Linked DNA regions of Granulicella sibirica. The protein of the gene in region 2 binds, or shares a complex with, the protein of the main gene of each other region. Links are inferred from orthologs where the notes say so. Each region holds a gene or a part of one and is shown on either strand. Other genes may lie near its edges.

The links. Proteins that work in one complex are often made in the same cells at the same time.
Region 1: the proteins of GRAN_RS18950 (region 2) and GRAN_RS00680 are in contact, whole or in part, in a solved structure (PDB 6M36), measured with the Bacillus subtilis proteins. The link is inferred for Granulicella sibirica from one-to-one orthologs.

What each region holds. Positions count from the first base shown.
Region 1 is NZ_RDSM01000001.1:173,131-177,316, reverse strand. What follows is about bases 1,483-4,186. They hold GRAN_RS00680 (STAS domain-containing protein), read right to left. Parts: upstream 3,157-4,186; coding sequence 2,809-3,156; downstream 1,483-2,808. Other genes in these bases: GRAN_RS00670 (M13 family metallopeptidase), read left to right, coding at 3,677-4,186; GRAN_RS00675 (ATP-binding protein), read right to left, coding at 3,171-3,611; GRAN_RS00685 (LemA family protein), read left to right, coding at 2,119-2,700; GRAN_RS00690 (TPM domain-containing protein), read left to right, coding at 1,483-2,026. Outside these bases: GRAN_RS00695 (DNA polymerase III subunit delta'), read right to left, coding at 1-1,157; more of GRAN_RS00690, read left to right, coding at 1,232-1,482. UniProt on the Bacillus subtilis protein: Positive regulator of sigma-B activity. Non-phosphorylated RsbV binds to RsbW, preventing its association with sigma-B. When phosphorylated, releases RsbW, which is then free to complex with and inactivate sigma-B.
Region 2 is NZ_RDSM01000003.1:572,980-578,644, forward strand. What follows is about bases 2,965-5,665. They hold GRAN_RS18950 (ATP-binding protein), read right to left. Parts: upstream 4,687-5,665; coding sequence 4,243-4,686; downstream 2,965-4,242. Other genes in these bases: GRAN_RS18940 (putative bifunctional diguanylate cyclase/phosphodiesterase), read right to left, coding at 2,965-3,524; GRAN_RS18945 (STAS domain-containing protein), read right to left, coding at 3,856-4,218; GRAN_RS18955 (PP2C family protein-serine/threonine phosphatase), read right to left, coding at 4,699-5,665. Also shown: rpsB (30S ribosomal protein S2), read left to right, coding at 1-886; GRAN_RS18935 (translation elongation factor Ts), read left to right, coding at 1,027-1,689; more of GRAN_RS18940, read right to left, coding at 1,749-2,964. UniProt on the Bacillus subtilis protein: Negative regulator of sigma-B activity. Phosphorylates and inactivates its specific antagonist protein, RsbV. Upon phosphorylation of RsbV, RsbW is released and binds to sigma-B, thereby blocking its ability to form an RNA polymerase holoenzyme (E-sigma-B).

The DNA of each region.
Region 1 (4,186 bases), on a different replicon or contig from region 2:
CACCCGCGCATCGGCTGCGCCAGCCCCGTCGCGAACGCGTCGAGCGAAAGATTGCGCAGGAGGTTGCGCCTCATTCCGCTGTAGACCTGATCCAGGCCACGGCTCGCCTGTTCGATCCACGCAAAGTTGACCATCCCGGCAAGCCGCTCAAGCTCCGGCCTGAGATCGATATTCCGGATCAACTCCGGTGTCCCTGCCATCAGGAGAAGCAGATCCTCAAGGAGAAGGGTGATCCCACGAAGCAGCGCCGTGGTCTTCTGCTGACCTTCGGCCCCGGCCCGATACGTCTCCGTCATCTTGAATAGCCCCGTGTGCTCCGGATCCCCATGGCTCGAAGCCGACTCCGCCGCATTGCGGAGCATGAGCATCGCATCCGCCCGTGCCGCGGTGTAAGCCGCCAGGTCGAACCCCAACGCTCTCCCCGCCGCCCCCTGCGCCAGCCGCGCAATCAGCGCCCGGTGCTGTGGTAGTACGTCGGGCCGACGGTCGGCAAGCAGCATCTCCAGCTCTTCTACCGGGAGCGCCCCCAGCCTGACCGTCGCACACCGCGACCGGATCGTCGGCAGGAGCTCGCCGACATTTTCAGCCAGAATGATGATGTGTACGGTAGGCGGCGGTTCCTCAAGCACCTTAAGCAGCGAATTTGCCGCCTCCTTCATGAAGCTCGCGGCGGTAAAGATAAAGATGCGTCGTGGAGCCTCGGACGGATGCCGCTGCGCCCTCTGGATCACAGTGCGCACCTGCCCGAGCTTGATCAGAAGCTGCGGCGGGTCCGGCGGAATGATGAGTACGTCCGGATGCTGCTGAATGAGCACCCGCGTCTCCTTCTTATCCGTCTCGCGCAGGTCTTCGCGTGACGCAACCGCCGCATCAACCAGGCCGGCAAGATCGTAGGCACTGGCGATCCGCGTGCAGTTGGAGCAGACGCCACAGAACCCGGCCAGCGCCTGCCCGTTCGACCACAGATCCCGCGGCTGGCGTTCGCACTCCACCGCCATGGCGAGCATCAGGGCCAGCGTGTACTTGCCCGCACCGTTCGGTCCCGCGAGGATGATCGAATGGGGGAGCCGCCCGGCGGCAATCGCCGTTCGGAGCTGCTCGACGGCACCGGTGTTTCCAAGAAATTCGTTGAACCCGGCTGGCAGCGCGTCAGGCATACGGTCTTGTCTCCCCTTTCAAGACTACGATACGGAGGGAACTCCCCAGGACCGCCAAGCGTAGAATCGTCAGGATGATCTGGCCCAGAAAACTTGCGCTTACCCTTGCACTTTTCTTTGTGGGCTTCACCGTCTGCGGCGCGGAGACGGTAGCCGGATTGCCAGCGCCCACCGGCTACGTGAACGACTTTGCCGGTGTCCTCAATCCAACCACGAAGCAGAACCTCGAAGCCCTTTGCACCGACGTGGACAAGCAGGCGCACGCGCAAATCGCTGTCGTCACGATCAAGACCATCGACGGCGACCAGTCGATCGACGAGTTCGCCACAGCGCTCGAAGAGAAGTGGAAGGTCGGAGCCAAGGGCACGGATCGCGGCCTCCTCATGCTCTTCGTCATGACCCCCCGCGCCGGACGGATCGAGGTGGGCTACGGCCTCGAGGGAATCCTCAACGACGCCAAGGTCGGAACCATCGGACGCACCATGGTCCCGGCAGCAAGCCAGAACGACTACAACACCGCGATACCGCTCGGCGTGCAGCAGATCGCACAGGTCATCGCGGCGGACGCGGGCGTCACGCTGACCACCGCGCAGCCGATCCATCGCTACCACCGCGAGGGGGTGCAGCAGCAGACCGTCCATCTCAGTTTCTTCCAAGTGCTGATCGTAGGCGGGGTGCTCCTTTTCATTCTCTTCCTACTCATCAAGACCGGAAACGTCGGACTGATCTTCTTCCTGCTCGGTAATATTCTTGGTGGAGGCGGCGGTGGAGGAGGCGGAAGAGGCCGTGACGACGATCGCGGTGGAGGTGGGTTTGGCGGGTTTGGTGGAGGCAGCTCAGGCGGGGGCGGCGCAAGTGGCGATTGGTAATCGGATGAACCGGAATCTAAACGAAAGTCATCTCATCTGCGTATCCAGCAAGTAGAATCAACGGCTACAAGCACAGCAATCACGAGGAACTCATGAAATCTCTCTGGATCGGACTTGGAGTTGTTGGACTGATTGTCATCGTCCTGCTCTTCGTCGGCGGCAGCTATGTCAGTGCAAAGAACTCCCTGGTCTCGCAGAACGAGGCGGTGAACCAAGCCTATTCGCAGGTGAACGTTGCGCAGCAGAGGCGGCTCGACCTCATTCCAAACCTCGTCGCCTCAGTCAAAGGCTATGTCAACGAAGAGACGACTGTCCTGACGAATATCGCGAATGCCCGCGCAGGCGTCATCGGCGCGACGGACCGGGCGAGCAGCATTCAGGCAAACTCCCGCCTGGACGTGGCACTCAGCCCGCTGCTCCGCTTGCAGGAAGCTTATCCAAACCTTAAGGGCAACGATCAGTTCGTGCGTCTCGAAGACGAGTTGGCCGGTACGGAGAACCGCATCGCTGTCGAACGTGGCCGTTACAACAAGGTGCTCAGGGACTATGACGTCTCCGTGCAACAGTTTCCGACCAGCATCTGGGCAAACATGGCCGGCTTCCACTACCGCGACGAATACTTCAAGGGCGACCCAAGCAACAGCGTCGCCCCGAAGGTCGATTTCAGCAAATAGGCGGGCAAACGACAAAGGCCGTCACCTTGGGTGGCGGCCTTGCTATCTATGGCAAGCAAAAGAACAGGGCCATCGCCAAAGCGACGGCCCTTTGTTTTGCAGGATAGATTACTTGGTAAAGGCGCTGATCGCCGAGGCTTCGTCGTCCTTTACGTCAAACACGGTGTAGAGCTTCGTGATCTGGAGAAGGTCGTGGACCTTCTTGGTCAGGTTCAAAAGCTTCAGCTCGCCGCCGGCGTTCTTCACGGTCGTGAACGCGCTGACGAGTTCACCGATGCCTGAGCTATCGATATAGCTGATATCGCCCAGGTTCAGCAGAATCTTGTTCGATCCTTTGGCAAGCACATCGCGAACTGCGTCGCGTAGCGTGACACTGCCTTCGCCGAGTGTGATCCGGCCGCTGAGATCGAGAATGGTGACGCCGTCAACCTGACGGGTCTTTACTTTCATGCTCATGGTGATTTGTCTCCTTAGGTTCCCGACTGCGCGGGGGTGCGGTGCTTGATCAAAGTCAGTTCAGTACCTGGGTGTAGCTGGCGAAAGTTTACCTCATCCATGAAAGCGCGAATGAGAAAGATGCCACGGCCGGAGCCACGGAGGATGTTTTCGGGGGCCAGAGGGTCAGGAAGCGTGTCTGGATTCAGCCCCGAGCCCTGATCGCTGATGCGGATAATAAGCGAATCCGGGGTCGATTCGAACGAAGCGGTAATGTGCTTCTCTGGATCGTACGCGTTTCCATGCAGCACGGCGTTGACAGCGGCCTCACGAACGGCCATCGCAATATTCGGCACGGTATCTTCGTCGAAGCCTGCGCGTTCGGCAAATTCCTCGGCCGTCTGCTCTACTTTGTTGACGCTGGCGAGTGACGAATCCAGCGTGTAACTGACGCGGCTTGTTGTATGGTCGGCCAACTCGGTCCTTTTGGGGAAGCAGTCCTGCGTACGGATTCGATACTCCGCACCGGCATACGCCGCCGATGCCCGATGTTGGCAGTGTGCTTGCCACGCGGGAAGATGTCAAGGCGGATACCTTCGAGAAGCGAAGCGGGCAGATCACGCGCCTCATTCCGGCGGGGCCGGAGCGAGTGATTTACGATGCCAACACGAGGTCTTTGCAGATGAAGGGTTTGGCAGCAGTCGCGGCGGTTTTTCTTTTTTCCGGAGTGCCTTTCGCAAGAGCGCAGACCGCTCCTGCTCCGAGGCCGCTGCAGCAGATGCCGTTCTCGCCGGTACTCGACATCAACGACATGGATCGCACCGTTGATCCGTGCACCGACTTCTACAAATACTCCTGCGGCGGATGGATGAAGAACAATCCCATCCCGGCAGACCAGGCGAACTGGAGCGTCTACGCCAAGCTCACTGACGAGAATGCGCAGTTCCTTTGGGGAATCCTAGAGGACGCAGCGAAGGCAACGAACCGCACGCCCATTCAGCAGAAGATCGGCGACGCTTTTGCCGCTTGCATGGATACGTCAGCGATCGAT
Region 2 (5,665 bases):
CCAGACCAAGCGTTGGAACCCCAAGATGAAGGAATACATCTTCGGCGAGCGCAATGGCATTTACATCATCGATCTTCAGAAGACCCTGAAGATGTTCAAGGAAGCGTCGAAGTTCGTCACCGATCTTACCTCGACCGGCAAGCTGATCCTCTTCGTCGGCACCAAGCGCCAGGCCCAGGATGCGATCGCTGAAGAAGCGACCCGCGCCGGCATGCCCTACATCAACAGCCGCTGGCTCGGTGGTCTTCTGACCAACTGGGTTACCGTGCAGAAGTCGGTCAAGCGCCTCGCCGAACTCGACGACATGTCGACCGATGGACGCTATGAGCTTCTGACCAAGAAGGAAGTCATCAAGCTCGAGCGCGAGCGCAAGAGCCTTTCGACGAACCTCTCGGGTATCAAGACCATGAAGCGCCTCCCGGATGCGATCTTCATCGTCGACTCGAACAACGAAGCGATTGCTGTTTCGGAAGCCCGCAAACTTGGCATTCCGGTTGTTGCTGTCGTCGATACGAATTGCGATCCGACCGTGGTCGACTACGTCATCCCTGGTAACGACGATGCTCTCCGCGCCATCCGCCTCTTCACCACGAAGATCGCTGATTCGGCTGCGGAAGGCGTCCAGATGGTTTCGGAGCGTGCGTTTGCGACTGAGTCAGCCGACGTCACCCCGATCGCTACCGAAGCGCACTTCATCGGTGAAGATGGTGAGACCGATCTCTCCGCTGAACCGGTTGCCGAGTCGAGCCCGGTCGCAGAAGATGCGGCCGAGGAGGAGACCGTCGACCTTGAAGCCGCACTTGGTGGAAACATCCGCAAGGCTCCCGCAGCTGAGACTGAGCCAGAGCTCGATGCCGAGCCAGTTCACGCGGAAGCCACCGCTTAACCAGCCACGAACCGCACAGGAGAGCGTGGCTGCCGGCGAAAACCGCGCCACGCTCTTTCTGCGTCTGGAACATACCGGGCGCACAGAATTGAAACATCGGCCGCGTAGGCTGAAACCAGAGCTAGACACAAAGGATCCCAATGTCCACCGAAACCGCTGTGAAGATCGACGCCAAGCTTGTCAAGGAACTCCGCGAAAAGTCAGGCGCCCCGATGGGCGACTGCCTCAAGGCGCTACAGGAAGCCAAGGGCGACATGGAGGACGCATTCGTCGTCCTCCGCAAGCGCGGTATGGCTTCGGCCGCCAAGAAGGCCACCCGCTCGACCAACGAGGGCGCCATCGGCACCTATATCCACGCTGGCGGCAAGATCGGTGTTCTGCTCGAGCTGAATTGCGAGTCGGATTTCGTTGCCCGTACGGATGACTTTCAGGAGCTTCTGCGCGACATCGCCATGCACATTGCCGCGACTGATCCGCGCTTCGTGGGCCGGGAAGAGGTTCCGCAGGCCGATCTCGATCGCGAGAAGGATGTCTTCCTCGCGCAGCCTGCAATGAAGGGCAAGCCCGCCAACGTGATCGACAAGATTCTCGAGGGCAAGATGAGCAAGTTCTACGAGGAGACCTGCCTCCTGGACCAGCCGTTCATCAAGGAAGCTACTCAAACGATCTCGCAGCTAATTGCGTCGAAAGTCGCCAAGCTCGGTGAGAACATCAGCGTCCGCCGGTTCGCCCGCTTCAAGGTTGGTGCGTCCGACTGGACCGTAGCACAGACAAAGATTGCCGCAGAGGAACCACAAGCATAGGCCTCTGACTTACATCCGCAGCACACCGAGCCTGGGCAATAGCCCGGGCTCTTTCTTTCTCAGCTTACTGGTTGATTCTTAGTCGCCTCCGCACTCCGCGCGAGCGTTCCACCCTGACGCCTTTCCTTGAGCATTGCAGCGACCCGGTGCGCCTCGACCGGCCTGGAGAATAGATAGCCTTGGGCTAGATCGCATTGAAGGCTTCTCAAGAGATGCATCTGGGCTTCCGTCTCAACGCCTTCTGCGACGACCGTCATACCAAGATTGTGTCCGAGTGTGATGATCGTCTGGACAATGTCGCGGCTTTCCTTGCGATGTTCGATCGCGCCGATGAACGAGCGGTCGATCTTCAGGGTGCTGATGGGAAAGCGATGGAGGTAGCTCAGTGAGGAGTAGCCGGTGCCGAAATCATCAAGGCTGATGGACGCCCCGAGCTGGGTAAGATCGCGCAGGATCTCGGATGCCAGCACCGCGTCCTGCATCGTGAGGCTCTCAGTCAGTTCAAGTTCAAGACACGCGGGATCAAGCCCGGTCTGTTCGAGAATGCGACGAACACCAGGAACCAGGCGATGTTTCTCGAATTGCCTCGCGGAGATGTTCACGCACAGCGAGAGCGGGTCGTCGGCGGTCAGAGTCGCGTTCCACTCCTGCACCTGACGAGCGGCCTCGTGCATGACCCATTCCCCGATGGGGAGGATCAATCCGGTCTCCTCGGCGACCGGAATGAAAGACGCAGGAGATAGAAGGCCGAGTTGTGGATGATGCCACCGGACAAGTGCCTCAAGGCGTACGATCCGGCCGTCGCCTAGGGAAATGATCGGCTGGTAGTATACGTCGAATTGATTATTGTCGATGGCGCGGCGCAGGCCCTGCTCGAACTTGAGAAGTTCGAGCGCGGCCGCGTTGCCGATGGTATCGCCTACTTCGTACCGTGCCCTCCCGGCTACCTTAGCCCGGTACATTGCGATATCGGCGCTGCGGAGGATCTCGGTTGCATCAGTGAGGTTGCCAGTGCTCTTCGAGATACCGATACTCGTGGTGATGAATATGTCCTGTCCACCGATGAAAAAGCCGGCCCGAAGAACCGAGTTGATGCGCTGGGCGACGCCGATGCCGTCGCGGATATCTGCGATGCCATCGAGAAGGATAACGAACTCATCGCCTCCGATGCGCGCGACCATGTCCGCATATTCATGGGCATGATCACCCCGCGAGAGCGCGGTCTCAGTCCTTACGGCATCAAGGAGGCGAACGGCCACGCCCTTCATGAGTTCGTCACCGGCGAGATGCCCGAGGCTGTCGTTGATCATTTTGAAGCGGTCGACATCGACGAACAAGACGGCGAATTGGTATGCGCCGCTGTTTGCCCTGGCTACGCTTTCGGCTAGGCGTTCGACAAAGAAGCCGCGGTTCGGAAGCCCGGTGAGCGTGTCGTGACGTGCGTCATGGAGAAGCTTGTCTTGAAGTTGCAGGACACGCTGCCCCGCGCGGAGCCGCGCTCCCATCTCATCGGGGTTGCAAGGTTTGGTGAGGTAGTCGTCCGCGCCTGCCTCCAGACCGGTGACTACATCCTGGCTTTCACCCCTGGAGGTGAGAAGAATGAGGTAGACGTAAGGGGCACCTGTGTGCGCACGGACCTGACGGCATATGTCGGGGCCGTCTTTACCGGGCATTACCCAGTCGAGGACTGCTATGCGTGGACTACCGGGTGCCAGAAGGCATGCTTCGGCCTGAATCCCGTCCTCAAAACAAACAACCTCGAACCCGTTCCGCTCAAGCGTTCTCTGCAGAAATCTACGGGACACCGCATCATCGTCCGCGAGGAGAATCTTCAAACTCTCCTCCGGGGCTCATGGTGCATTCCATCCTTTTGCATCCGACTCACTTTCCTTTTGTTGACTCTAGAGTGTGTATATCGGCTTTGCTGATTGAACCTTCATCTTGGTACGAGAGGCCTCATACAGCAAAGCAAAGCGCAGAGGTTTGTGGTTTACGTTCGATGGCGACGTCTGGATTGCGTGAGGTTAAGGTTTTTTCGAGATACTTCACGGGTCAGACACTAAAGGGGAGAATGCTTAAGACGCAGAAACATACGGGGGGATGATTATCCACTTCCCGTGATGCTCTGCGCTGGGGTGTTGGGGATTGGTTTAGTCTTCTAGCAGATTAGCCGAACGCCGCGCATGCCGATTTCTCGTCAGGATGAAGCTTCGTGTACTTTGTGATGCCGACCATCGTGAAGACCTTCTGAAAGTGGGGAGTGAGGCCGAAGGTCTGAATCACCTGGCCTTGCTTACTGGCGGCAATCATCATCTGGATGACGAGAGCGATGCCGCTCGAGTTGAGGTACTCGACCTTCGAAAAGTCGAGAAGGATCTTCCTGGTCGTGGTCCCTAGACCCTGATAGTTGCCGAGAACTGCGGTCTGAGAGGCGCTGGTGATGTCGCCTGAGAAACGAAGGACCGTGATCGGGTCTCCACTGCCGCAACTCACTTCTTCTACTTTGACGCGCGTGCCTTGTTCCTGCATCGAGAGGTCTCCGGGATCTGGGGGTTATGCGTTGGCGCGGTTAAGGTGAATGACCATGCGGGCGTAACTGCCTGTGGACGGCGCGCTTACCCATTCGGCCTCGTCGACGAGCGCCTGGATGAGAAACATTCCCATGCCGCGCGCATCCTCTTCGCCGTGCATCTTCTTGTCGATATCGGGAGCGGCGGTCGTTCCCTGCGGGCCGTCACCCGTGTCGGTCACCTTCACTTCGAGGGAGTCCTTATCCATAGAAAGAACCACACCCACGCTGAGATTTTCATCGAGTTTATTGCCATGTTCCATCGCATTGATGCAGGCTTCGGCGACGGCGGTCTTGAGGTCTTCGACACGCTCATCCGCAAAACCCATCAGCTTGGCGACGCTGGCGGCAGTGTTCATCGCAACCTTCTCGTAGCCCAACCGGGAAGGCAGACGAAGTTCGATGGTGCTTGCGGTCTTTTCTACCAACTCAGATCTCCCTCATCCCTCGCGAAGCAGAACAACAGCGGTCATATCGTCGGACTGTTCCGGTTCGTCGGAGAACTCTTTGAGCGTGTTCCAAACTGTGTCTAGAACGTCTTCCGGCGTGATCGCCTCACAGTGTTGAAAGGCTTTGAGGAGACGCTCTTCGCCGAACTCTTCCTCACCACGGAACACCTCGGTCAATCCGTCCGTGTAGAGTAACAGCCGGGCTCCGGGCGGCAACGAATATTTCTCAAGTTGGTATGTCGAAAAGGGGAGCATCCCCACCGGCGTGCCCGATGCGCGAATGCGTTGAATCCTTGCGGGATCGTCTTCGGATCCATTGCCAGAGATGAGGAATGGCGGATTGTGGCCGGCGTTCACAACCTGCATAGTGTCGGTTCCTGGATCGAGCTGGACGAACATCGCCGTGACATAACGTCGACGAGATTCGGCTCCCTCGTTGAAATGCAGAAGATTCATGCGAGTGGCGATCTCTACGAGGGGAATACCCGAGTTTGCCATGGCGCGGAAGGCTGAGCGGAAGCTTGTGCCTACGAGAGCCGAGGCAAGGCCCTTACCGGCAACGTCGGCAACAACGATGATTGTCTCGCCCGAGGGCATCTCGACAATGTCGAGGTAGTCGCCACCAACTGCATAGCAGGCGACAGAACGTGTTGAAAGGCGGTAGCCGGGAATGTTCGGCATGACCTGGGGTTGCAGGCTCTTTTGCACGAGACGGGCGGAGTCGAGGTCGCTCTGGATGCGCTGCCACTGTACGGTGCGCTCGTGGAAGCGCGCATTCGCGATGGCGACCGAGGCCTGCATGGCGAGGCTTTCGAGGAAGTCTAGTTCGTCGAGGGTGAGGATTCGATCCGCAGGGGATATGACAACTAGTTCGGTGAAGACGACGCCTTCACTGTCTTGGAGGGGAAAACGGGAGTAGACGTCGGACGCGCTCTCCGGGGCGATATCGCCGTAGGTG